Regions from separate parts of the Bacillus sp. 05T21 genome, predicted to be linked through region 1. Evidence: riboswitches for the same ligand, from Rfam matches in the RefSeq annotation. Region 1 holds a riboswitch; each other region holds the start of a gene.
What was found. Region 1 has a riboswitch for cyclic di-AMP ahead of AC1DKZ_RS21865 (SipW-dependent-type signal peptide-containing protein). Riboswitches for the same ligand answer to the same signal wherever they lie in the genome.
Positions count from the first base shown of each region.

Region 2: it holds a riboswitch for cyclic di-AMP, as region 1 does, so the genes downstream of both, AC1DKZ_RS12430 (APC family permease) here and AC1DKZ_RS21865 (SipW-dependent-type signal peptide-containing protein) in region 1, are expected to answer to the same signal.
Region 3: it holds a riboswitch for cyclic di-AMP, as region 1 does, so the genes downstream of both, AC1DKZ_RS26965 (amino acid permease) here and AC1DKZ_RS21865 (SipW-dependent-type signal peptide-containing protein) in region 1, are expected to answer to the same signal.

Region 1 is NZ_JBFTMD010000015.1:12,944-17,160, reverse strand. Features, by position in the region: gene kdpA (potassium-transporting ATPase subunit KdpA) at 1-1,545, opposite strand, end outside; gene kdpF (K(+)-transporting ATPase subunit F) at 1,565-1,645, opposite strand; gene AC1DKZ_RS21865 (SipW-dependent-type signal peptide-containing protein) at 1,642-1,746, opposite strand; cyclic di-AMP (ydaO/yuaA leader) riboswitch at 1,842-1,987, opposite strand; gene AC1DKZ_RS21860 (hypothetical protein) at 2,250-2,480, opposite strand; gene AC1DKZ_RS21855 (hypothetical protein) at 2,497-2,883, opposite strand; cyclic di-AMP (ydaO/yuaA leader) riboswitch at 2,977-3,124, opposite strand; gene thiD (bifunctional hydroxymethylpyrimidine kinase/phosphomethylpyrimidine kinase) at 3,682-4,217, opposite strand, start outside.
Region 2 is NZ_JBFTMD010000005.1:46,964-51,180, forward strand. Features, by position in the region: gene AC1DKZ_RS12415 (hypothetical protein) at 1-58, opposite strand, end outside; gene panE (2-dehydropantoate 2-reductase) at 235-1,167, shown strand; gene AC1DKZ_RS12425 (hypothetical protein) at 1,230-1,358, opposite strand; cyclic di-AMP (ydaO/yuaA leader) riboswitch at 1,498-1,644, shown strand; gene AC1DKZ_RS12430 (APC family permease) at 1,789-3,615, shown strand.
Region 3 is NZ_JBFTMD010000025.1:65,907-70,123, forward strand. Features, by position in the region: gene AC1DKZ_RS26960 (MgtC/SapB family protein) at 265-756, opposite strand; gene AC1DKZ_RS26965 (amino acid permease) at 782-2,278, opposite strand; cyclic di-AMP (ydaO/yuaA leader) riboswitch at 2,368-2,513, opposite strand; gene AC1DKZ_RS26970 (hypothetical protein) at 2,895-3,455, shown strand; partial or broken gene AC1DKZ_RS26975 (transposase) at 3,865-4,217, opposite strand, start outside.

The DNA of each region.
Region 1 (4,217 bases):
CGTTCCGACTGTTTCTGGTACTACCGTCTTCTCTTTCAGTGAAGCTGCAACAGCTAGCATCGTAATTAAACTGAAATAGCGTCCTAAAAACATAACTAAACCAGTCGTAATATTCCAAAACGGTGTATTATCCCTCAATCCTTCAAATCCAGATCCGTTATTCGCAGCTGATGATGTATACTCATAAACAACTTGCGTTAAACCGTGGAAACCGGAATGAGAAATTGCATCCGTTCCTAAACTTGTTGAAAGAGCTAATGCCGAAAATCCTAAAATAAGCAATGGATGAAATAATATCGTTACCGCAATTAATTTCATTTCCTTCCCTTCAATTTTCTTACCTAAAAACTCTGGTGTCCGTCCAACCATTAACCCAGATATAAAGACTGCAATAATTGCATACATGATAATGTTAACAAAGCCTGCTCCAACACCGCCGTATACTGTATTTAACATCATATTTACGAGTGGTACTAGCCCGCCAATCGGTGTTAACGTATCATGCATCGTATTCACGGCCCCTGTTTCAGCGGCTGTCGTTACTGTTGCGTATAGTGAAGAAAATACTGTTCCAAATCGTACTTCTTTTCCTTCTGTGCTTCCTTGCACATGCTGGATACCCGTTTGGTTCAATACTGGATTTCCATGTAATTCAGATGTTGTAATCGTTATAAATCCTAGTAAAAATACCATGAATAGTGAAACGAAAAGGATACGACCTTGTTTTTTATTTCCTACCATTCGTCCGTACGTAAATGGAAGTGCTGTTGGCAATAACATCATAAGCATCATTTGCAAAATATTACTCATTTGCCCTGGATTTTCAAAAGGATGTGTAGAGTTTGCCCCGAAAAATCCACCGCCGTTATTTCCAAGTTCCTTAATTGAAACGAATGATGCAACTGGACCACGTAAAATACTTTGCTTCGCACCATCAATTGTTTGTGCTGTAACTGCTCCATCTAACGTTTGTGGTACACCAAGTGCGACAAAGACTAACGCCGCAATAAATGCGATAGGAAGAAAAACTCTCGTTAATGCTCTCGTAAAATCAACGAAAAAGTTACCGAGTTCTTTTCCAGCGAGTCCTCTTATAAAAGCCATAACGAGCGCTAACGTCGTTGCTGGTGCCGCAAACATTAAAAATGTAATTCCGACTAATTGTGATAAATAAGATAAACCATTTTCACCGCTATAATGCTGTAAGTTTGTATCAGCCATAAAACTAATTGCCGTATTAAAAGCGAGTGTAGGCTCCATTCCTTCAATATGCGCTGGATTTAGCGGCAGCACACCTTGTAATCTGAAAATGAAATATACGACAACAATCATAAATCCATTGAGTAAAACTAATGATAATGCGTACTGTTTCCACGTTTGATTGTATGCTTTTACACCCGTAATTTTAAAAATAAGTTTTTCAAAAGGCCCAAATACTTTATCTAGCGTTTTGCTACCTTGAAAAGCTTTTTCTAAATAAATCCCCGTTGGCTTTGCTACTAGAATAAACAAGAGCATTGTAATAACGACTGCAACCCAAATCATAATGAATGATTCCCCCTAATTAAAACTTTTCTGGATTTAATAATGCGTACACTAAGTACACCGTAATCGCTGCAACAATAACCGATAAGGCAATCATCATGATTGCTTCCCTTCTTTCACAACTTTATCTGACCAACTTGCAAGACTTGCCATCGATGCGACTAACCCAACAAAAATACCGATCATTACGACATCTAACATAACTACCCCTCACTTTTTGTTAAATTTTACCATATAGTTATCAAAAAAAGAACACTAAGCTCTACTTAGTGTTCGAAACGAACAACACAAAGTAAACCTCCTCTCTAAACGCTTACGAGGTTAGCTGTCGGATTCGGGCCTAAAGAGTAGCCCTACTTTCAAAACTGAAAGATTCACCCCAAGTGACGATGCACAAAATTGGTTCCCCCGCTCCATTTCTGGAACTCAGCGATTTTAGGTTTTTTTTGGAAATTTCATGAATGATTTATGAGAGTAAATATACTCCTCTAAATTTAACTTGTAAAGAGGCAAATTACTTAAAATAAGAAAAAATTCCGCCATTTAAACGCTTACATTGCTTATTATTAATATTCTTTCATCTATTTTCTTGTGTTTTCTTTTTTTTTCATAGAAATGATCTTTTAAATATGAAATAAAAAGAGCGAATGACGTGAAGTGCATAGCTTGTTGCACTCAGCATTCGCTCTTTTTTCATTCAACCTTTATTCTCCACGCAAAAAAGCACGCAAATTTCTCCCTCGAATATAAACTTGTGATAATTCTGCATGTAACTGCTCATATTCGGTAATATCCGCCTCTAAATACAAAACATCTTTTGATGGTAATATAATATATGGCCCTGGAAAAAGAGGATCGAGCACTACCAATTCGTGAACTCGCTCTACCGATATCGCCCAACGATTCGCTATATCTCCTAGTAACAACACTTTCATCTTCATTTCCCCCACCTTATTCAAAAAATAAAAAAGAAATATTATCACAGTTCGTAAACACTACAAATTTAGCTCCAATTGTTTCATAGAGCCTGGCCGGATATCGTTTATTCTTTGTAACAACAGTAATAGGCGCTTGAAAAGAAAAACGAATGTGTTCTGTGAAGAAACTAACTATCGGAAGCTCATCCCCTAGTAAAATCACCTTCTTAATACGTGTGCAAATACTAGTAAAATCCTTCTCCTTATTACAGCTATAAGCTGATTCAAACCCATACTCTCTAACTTCAGCCGCTATCTCTTCATTGGCTGTAAAAATAATTAACTCATGCTGAAATGCTACTAGCTCTCTTAAACTCTTTACCTTGTTTTTTTCTCCAACGCAAATAAGCGTTAATTCCATGTACCTCATCCTCCTTAGCATAAAAGAACTCAAACATAGATTGATATTCTCCTATACTAATCAGACCGACGAAGTGATATATCCATCATGGCACCGCCCTCTCTCAAGACGCTTACGAAGTTAGCTGTCGGATTCGGACTTTGAGAGTAGCCCTACTTTCAACATTGAAAGATTCACCCCTAGTGACGACGCACAAATTGGTTCCTCCGCTCCATACATTTGGACTCAGCGTATTACAAAAAATGTATTCTGGCTGATATATTACTCCTGTATTTGGAAAAAGTAAACAATGAAAAATCCTTAAGGTGGATTTTTCATTGTTGCTAGACATTATAAATATTTATATTCAATAGGAATTTTCATGAGTCGTATTGTAATAATACTAAATAAAGAAATGATTAAAAATTAAACGTGAAACGAGGATGCTATATGACCGAGGATAAAAAGAATAATTTTATTAAAATAATAAACATTCTAGGTAATTCGTTACTTTTAATTCTAGCGATTTTAGTTACTATTACTAGTTATACTGAATTCCGTACTACACTAGAAATCATTTTTTTAATTTCTTGTTTGTTATTAATTTATAGTAAATACTTAAGTAATAATAAGAAAGCTATGATTCCATACCTTATATTTTTCATATTAATATCATCACACCTTTTATATATTTTATTTATCTAAAAGGACGCATTTAAACAAGATAACTAAATCAAATTCACTACCATATATTAAACTTCTATTAATCATTAACCTTAATAACCAGTGAGGATATAGCCCCACTGGTTGAATTTTCACTTATGCACGCGCTTTATTCAATTTATACGCAAAATGATTCGTCGGCCCATGACCACTTCCAATATTCAACGGCTCTTCAATCGCTATACTAATAAATCGTTTTGCTTCTTGAACCGCATCTTCCATCAAGTAGCCTTTCGCAAGTCCTGCTGTAACCGCTGAAGCAAATGTACACCCGCTTCCGTGCGTTTGCTTCGAAGGAATTCGCTCGCTTCTAAATTCAATAAACTCTTCTCCATCAAAGAGTAAATCAATTACTTCATTACCTTGATATTCTGCATGTCCGCCCTTCATAAGAACATATTTAGCTCCTAATTCATGCAATACTTTTGCAGCTTCCTTACTATCTTCTACATTATGAATCTCCATTCCAGTTAACACTTCTGCTTCAGGAACATTCGGTGTTACAACAGTTGCTACTGGCAATAAATATTCTTTTAATGCTTGTACTGCTTCTTGTTGTAATAATGATGCCCCGCCTTTTGCAATCATAACAGGATCTAGCACAATATTATTCCAGCCGAATTTTTTAATAT
Region 2 (4,217 bases), on a different contig from region 1:
TAAATTGAAAAATAGCTGTTGATACATATTTTTCTTCGATCGTTTGTATTGCCTCCATTTATATTGTTTCCTTTCAATGTAAGCTATAGAAACAACATGCCCTAATCTGCTAAAAAATAACCAGAGGATTTTTATATAATTAAGAATGAAAATTCAGCTTATTTATTAGGCGACATGTATAATGTTATGTATACTAAAAGGAGTAGAATTGTGTTTTGAAAAGGGGGATGTATTATGCGTATTTTAGTATTAGGAGCTGGAGGCGTTGGAGGTTTTTTTGGTGGACGACTTGCCGAAAAGGGAGAAGATGTAACTTTTCTCGTACGTAGTAAACGGAAAGAACAATTAGAGGAAAAAGGTCTTGTTATCCGAAGTATTAACGGCGATTTTTCATTTCAACCGAAGCTAATAACGAAAGAAGATATTACCACTCCATTTGATGTGATTTTATTCTCAACAAAAGCGTATCACCTAAACGAGGCAATAACAGATTTGAAACCATTTGTAGGAGAGAATACAGTAATAATTCCAGTGTTAAATGGTATCGCTCATTTAACACTATTACAAAAGGAATTCGACGTGGAAAAAGTAATTGGCGGTTTATGCTTTATCGAGACGACGTTAAACGATCAAGGAGAAATTGTACAAACTAGTGTTGCCAACAGACTTGTATTTGGGGAAATTAAGCCTCAAGATTCAGAGAGAATAAAGCTTATTTCTAAAACATTTGCAGATACAAAAGCTAGTTTTGTTTTAAGTGAAAATATTGTGCAAGATATGTGGCATAAATATTTATTTATCACCGTAATGTCAGGTGTGACAACATTAATGCGTGCGCCGATAGGACCGATTCGCGAGAGTGATGGAGGCCGAGAATTTATTAGAAACTTATTTGAAGAATCAGTGCAAATCATGAAATCTATGGGGGCTCCAGTTAAGGACAATATCGTCCAGGAACATATGAAAACGATTGATAAAATTTCGTATGATATGAAGTCATCTATGCAGCGTGATATGGAAAAAGGCTCGCTCATTGAAGGGAAATACTTGCAAGGGTATTTACTTGATTTAGCAGAACAGTTTTCGATAGATACTCCTTTGTTAGGAGCTGTGCATCAAAATTTAAAGGTATATGAAAAAATGATTTTAAATAAAGAAATGGTATGAAAAAGAGTAAAGGATAGCAAAATATAAATGTTGCTATCCTTTTTTTGTTTCTTTTTGACAATTTATTCGTTTCTTTTCGGTTTATCTGTCGTATTTCGTTCTCTTTCACGTTTACCATATAGCTGATTAATTTCATTTGCTACTGCATCTAAATATGAATCGGAAAAAAGTGGCTTCTTTTCTTTAGACATACGGGTCTCCTTTGTGGATTTTTAGTATTCATTATGTATATTTTTCAGTGGATTATGCGCAATCGTTTTAATTTTTTTCTTTTTAAAAATTTTTGTTTACTTTTTGAAAATAAAGGAGTATTATAATCCACAGTTTCAATTTTCTAAATCGCTGAAGCCGCATGGTGCGGGGGACCCGTTCTTATGGATTAGTACATAATCCAATGGGGTGAATCCTTGAAAAAGGTAGGGCTACTCATAGGCCCGAATCCGACAGCTAACCTCGTAAGCGTTATATTGAGAAGGAAGGTGGAGCTTGTGCGACAAAAAAAATAATGTCTACAAGTCTATTTCATTATGGCTTGTAGACATTTTTTGTTTTCTGAAGAAATAGTTTATCCGCTGTAATTAGCAGAAAAATTCGTGCAAAATTATTGGAGAGTGGACAGCGTTGGTTTCATCTATCAAAAGGTTTTTAATTGGAAGGCCGTTAAAATCAACTGAGTTAGGAGAGCAAAAGCTTAATAAAACGAAGGCGCTAGCAATTTTATCTTCTGACGCATTGTCATCGGTTGCATACGGACCAGAGCAAATTTTAATTGCTTTAGCAGGTCTTGGAGCAGTAGCTTATTGGTATTCCATTCCGATTGCTATTGGGGTATTAGTATTATTGACAGCTCTTATTTTATCTTATCGACAAATTATTTTTGCTTACCCTCATGGCGGCGGGGCATATGTTGTATCAAAAGAGAATTTAGGGATGAATCCAGGCTTAATAGCAGGAGGATCTTTATTAGTTGATTACATTTTAACGGTTGCAGTAAGTGTATCTGCGGGTACAGATGCGCTCACATCTGCTTTTCCTAGCTTACATGCACATAATGTAATCATTGCGATTATATTTGTCATATTGATTACCATCTTAAATTTAAGAGGCGTAACGGAATCAGCTTCCGTTTTAGCATATCCTGTTTATTTATTCGTTTTAGCACTATTTATATTAATTGGTGTAGGGATATACAATATTTTAACGGGACACGTTTCGCAGGCTTTGCATTCGCCAATTGGAACGCCAGTTGCAGGAATTAGTTTGTTCTTACTGTTACGAGCATTTGCTTCAGGAAGCTCTGCTTTAACGGGTGTTGAGGCGATATCTAACGCAATTCCAAACTTTAAAGATCCTGCACCTAACAATGCAGCGAAAACATTGCTTGCAATGGGTGCATTACTTGCAGTTTTATTTTCTGGAATTGTCTTTTTAGCTTATTATTACGGAATTAATCCAAGTAAGGAAGTAACAGTCGTTTCACAAATTGCTGAACAAACTTTTGGACGTAATTTCATGTACTATTTCATACAAGGTACAACAGCTTTAATATTAATTCTTGCGGCTAACACAGGTTATTCTGCATTTCCGCTATTAGCGGTTAATCTTGCAAAAGACAAGTTCATACCGAGAATGTTTACGATTAGAGGAGACCGCCTAGGTTATTCAAACGGTATTATTATACTTGGGATTTCTTCGATTATTTTAATTGTAGCTTTTCAGGGGAAAACAGAACACTTGATTCCGCTATATGCAGTAGGGGTATTTATTCCGTTTACACTTTCTCAAACTGGAATGGTACTAAAATGGCTTCGTGAAAAGCCTGAAGGATGGGCTTTAAGATTAACGCTTAATTTAATTGGTGCAGTCATTAGTTTTATCGTAATGAGTATGTTCTTTTTAACTAAATTCGCACAAGTTTGGTCGATCCTTATTTTCTTACCTGCCATTATCTTCTTGTTCCATCGAATAAAGAAGCATTATGATGCAGTGGGGGATCAATTAAGTTTAAAAACTTGTGAACCACTTGTTCCGATTGAAGGGAATGTAATTGTCGTTCCTGTAGCTGGTATGACTCATGTAGTAGAAAATTCATTGAACTATGCTAAGGCTCTTTCTGCAGATCAAGTTATCGCTGTATATGTTGCTTTTGACAGAGAAGAGGAAAAGAAATTTGAAGAGAAATGGGAGAAGTGGCAACCTGAAGTAAGGCTTGTTACATTACATTCTCATTATAGAAGCATTATTCAGCCGCTTACAAAATTTATTGACACAGTGCAATATAAAGCGAGTGAATCAAATTACCGAGTTACGGTCGTTATACCACAGTTTATTCCGAAAAAAGGTTGGCATAACATTCTTCATAATCAGTCTAGTTTACTCATTCGTGCGTATTTACTCTATAAAAGAAATGTTGTTATTACGACAGTACCGTATCATTTGAAAAAGTAAGGAAATTTTTTAAGGATAACTTCACGAAAGTGAAGTTATCCTTTTTGTGTATATGCTATGCATAATTGCATATGGATCCGAAAAGTATATTAGTATAATTTTAATGATTATGAATATGTAGTGTTTCCTGTTGTGGTATATAGATAGTTTAATCGAGAAAGTGAATTGAATTTTATTTTGGGATAAGGACATGAGATCTTGAAAATAAAGGGAATTAAAATACTTCTTTACGTTATATAAATAGCTGTGTTTAAATGACCTTACAGTACAAAACTTACATGAAAACAAAACGAAATTTCATACTTTCATACGTTAATTGGTTTAAAATGAATAATATTTTCATGTAATATATTCACTGTGTGAATGTGGAAATCGCAATAAAATAGAAAATTTATACAGTTTTATTCATACTAAGCACATATGAAAAGTTATGAAGTGTTTTATAACAATAAGTAAGTACTGTAGAAAAAAGTTAGAAGAGATGGTTCGTACATGACTCACGGTGAGAACGTTCTCTATTTTTAACCATCTCAAATCATTTGCAAGAAAATAGAATAATAAAATGCGATAGTAATAGTTGCTAATACATAGGAGGAGTTAAA
Region 3 (4,217 bases), on a different contig from region 1:
TGATATGAATCTCCCACCTTTCTAGACGCCTTAAGTAATTAGTTTATATATTGGAAGAAAGATAAACAGCTACTGTAAGGTTGGACTACAAAAACAGCTCAGGGCTGGTTTTAATGTACTTCTGTATTCTTTGATTACTTTGTAGATAGTATTTTTCATCAGTTCGAATATTGAATAAATTGCACACTAATTATTTCTCTATTTGCCCATCTAGAATAGGTCTCTTTTATTATTATTTATAACGTTTTTAAAATTAGCTTCTCTTTAACAATCTTTTTTCTCTGATGATTTATGTTTTACTCTATAAGAGAGTGCGGTAACTTGTTGGGAATATTTAAAACCCTTTTCAGATTTTTCGGAAACCCATTTCGAAACAGGTCTTAGTAAACTATTTATGCTGACAATAAGAATGGTTCCTGTTATAGCTATAAGTAAATAGCCGCTACCTGCTAATGTTCCTACAGCCGCAGAACACCATAAGGTTGCTGCGGTATCCAGTCCTCGAACTGTCAAGCCATCTTTCATAATAACTCCAGCACCTAAAAAACCAATCCCGCTTACAATTTGAGAAGCTATTCTTGTAGGTGTATTATCGGTTGGAGTGAGTACACTTAATAGTACAAAAAGTGCAGCACCTACGGAAACAAGTATATTTGTACGTAATCCAGCAATGCAATTGTGCCATTGACGTTCTAATCCAATTATTGCTCCAACAAGTATTGCTACAAGTAACCTAAGTAGAATGTCTAGTTCCATATTTCTGTCTCCTTAATTTCCATCCTTAATGATCATCATGCTCTAAATTGACTTGTTGTAATGGAATCACCTTTGTTTTTTTTATAATTTTATAGCCGAACCAAAATACAAGAAACAGCAGTAAACCAATATAAGTAGCAAGTACTTCATACCAATCGACATGTGACCCTATAAAGACTGAATAATTCTGTCCTAATATAATAATAGTACATATTACAAAAGCCAAAATAGGACCGATAGGATACCACTTTGCTTGATACGGGAGCTTATTTAAATTCTTTTGTTGATGTAAAAAAGCCTGACGAAAACGATAATGGCTTATAGCAATCCCTAACCATGCAATAAATCCACAAAGTCCCGAAGCATTCAAAAGCCATATAAACGCTTGCCCTTCTCCAAATAAAGAAGCTGCAAACGCTACGATTGCCACAGCCGTTGTCATAAGTAATGCATTAATAGGAACACCTTGTTTATTTACTTTTTTTAAGCACTTTGGAGCTTTCCCTTCTCTTGCCATTACCCATAACATTCGGGTTGCAACATACATTCCGGAATTACCAGCTGATAGAACAGATACCAAGATAACTGCATTCATAATAGAAGCTGCAAATGCAAACCCAATTTTCTCAAATACTAGTGTGAAGGGACTCATTGTAATATTACTAATATCATTGTTAACTAGATTCGGATCTGTGTAGGGAACTATGACTCCAATTACGCAAATGGTAAGTATGTAAAATAAGAGAATTCTCCAAAAGATTTGCCGCACAGCTTTTGGAATATGCTTTTCAGGTGCTTTACTTTCTCCAGCTACAATTCCGACCATTTCTGTACCTTGAAAGGAAAACCCCGCAATCATAAACACACTAAGAATAGAAAGAAAACCTCCATGAAACGGTGCGTCTCCAATTGTTAGATTGTGAAATCCAATAGGATTTCCTTTGAAAATTCCAAATATCGTGGCTATTCCTAACATAATAAACACGACTATAGTAATAACTTTTACAAGTGAAAGCCAAAACTCCATTTCTCCATAATGTTTCACTGAAAGAATATTAATTCCAAACATAAACAGTATGAATAACGCACTCCACAGAATAGATGGACTGTATGGAAACCAATATTTCATAAGAATAGCTCCTGATGAAATTTCAACTGCAAGAGTAATAGTCCAGCTAAACCAGTAATTCCAACCAATCGCAAAACCAAATGCAGGATCTACAAATTTAGAAGCATACGTACTAAAAGAACCAGATGTAGGCATATACGCTGCCATTTCTCCCAAGCTGGTCATCAACAGGTAAACAATACACCCCATCAACAAATAAGCTATAATTGCTCCACCAGGTCCTGCTGTATGAATCGTATTTCCGCTTGCTATAAATAACCCCGTCCCAATGCTTCCACCTATAGAAATCATTGTTAAATGTCGCAGCCCTAATTCTCTTCTTAATTCAGAAGGTCGGGAATTAGAAGAAAAAGAAAAAAGTGAATTTTTCGTTTTTATGGGTGTCTCTTTCAAGTATCTCATCCTTTTTTTGAATTATTTTCCAGAAAAAGAGTATAAAAAAAGACACCAAAGTTCACCCAGTGTTTTTAAAAATCACCATAGTATCCCCTCTCGAAACGCTTACGAGGTTAGCTGTCGGATTCGGGCCTTGAGAATAGCCCTACCTTCATTTAAGAAGGATTCACCCCAAGTGCAATCGCACAAAATTTGGTTCCCCCGCTCCATATGGATTCAGCGAATAGTGATATGAATTTATGTACAATATATTACTCCTATGCCCTCTTGTTTGTAAACAAGAAAATTAACGTTTTTTTCAGGGGAGGGATTTTTCGCGCTGTACACTTTATTTATAATTTGAATTCTTAAATTAAGTTACATACTTTAAAAAAAGTGAGAATTACAAGTATAGTAATACATGAAGAAGAGTTTGAATTAAATAAAAATACTATGCCTCATTTTTATTAGGTCTATTATCTACTAGTGTCTTTACTACTTTTAATTACATTGACTGCTGATAAGTGGTGTTCTGGTAACTAAGTTCTATTAATGATCCAAAAGGATTTATGAAATAAAAAGATGAATATTTATTTATATACAAATTCTATCTAAAGAAAGGTGATAAGAAGAAATGGAATATCTAACAGTCCCTGAGCTTTTTTTCTTACTATCTGTAGATGATGATACTCAAACTATACAACCTCCTTTACAATCAAATATAGAAATGTTCATTACAATAAGCATATTGCTAGAGCTTTACCTTCAAAAGTATATTTATATAGATCATGAATTTATTGTACATAGGACTAGTAAATCATCTGATATCCCTTATTTACAATATACCTTAGATTTAACAAAACACTTAGACGACAATCACAATTTCAGAATATGGATACTAACAATTTGCGGAAAACAACGATCAAGTCACAAACTATACAATTCTGTTTTAGATTATATACAACGAAAAAAGCAAATAAAAGTAATTGAAAAACGAATATTAAGTTTATCATTTCAAAAACGTTATATATGTCTTCAAACCAAAGAACAAACCCCTACCTTCTTACGAAAAAGAGCTTCAAAAAGAGGAAAACAATACTTATCTATGTTAATCCTTTTCCTAGCTATGGATTTAAACGAACTTTTAAAAGATACAATGTTTCAAAATGATTATGAATATCTAATTCAATTATAAGAATACAATAAACAATTATCTGAAATTAAATTCATACAAAAGCTAATAACAAACATTAAAAAAACTTTGCCTACCCTTTCGATATGGAAAAATGACCCATTTTCAGGTATGTAAAAAAAGTAAACCTCTGATTTAAATAATCAGAGGTTTCTTATAGTTCACATAACCCATCATTATCAGTAGTCAACGATGTGTAAAATTTATTTTTGCGAATACGGCTCACTTTTTTCGTTTTGGGGGAACTTAAGAATCTTAACTTGATAGCGATGTGGTGCTACCCCATCGCTATCAAGCTAAGCTCATGTAACGTCAACGATAAGCGAGATTGTTTCTTTTTTTCGAAATCCTATATGTAGGTGCTTTAAAGATTTGCATACGAAATAAACCCTAACGGGTTTCATTTTTTGAATTAAGCCGCTTGATTATCAGACATGGCACAATTGTAAACGACACCTAATATATCAAAGACTGTTTTCTTCTCATATCGATGAGATTTTCTCCCGTTTTGCTGTAGGAGGTTAAACAGGCGAATTAGAATCTTTGATAGCTCTTGGGTGTCTTTCTGTATAGCTTGGAAAAGAAGAAGAAAGTAATCTTTAATCATATATATGGCCTTATATTCACTCAGTTCTCGTTTCTTTTTTATAAGAAGTAATTGCCGCATTTGAAACATGATAGAAGAACAGAGTAGAATGGCAATCAATTGTCCATACAAATGGCACTCCCATCTTTCTGATTTTATCTTTTTACACTGATGAATTT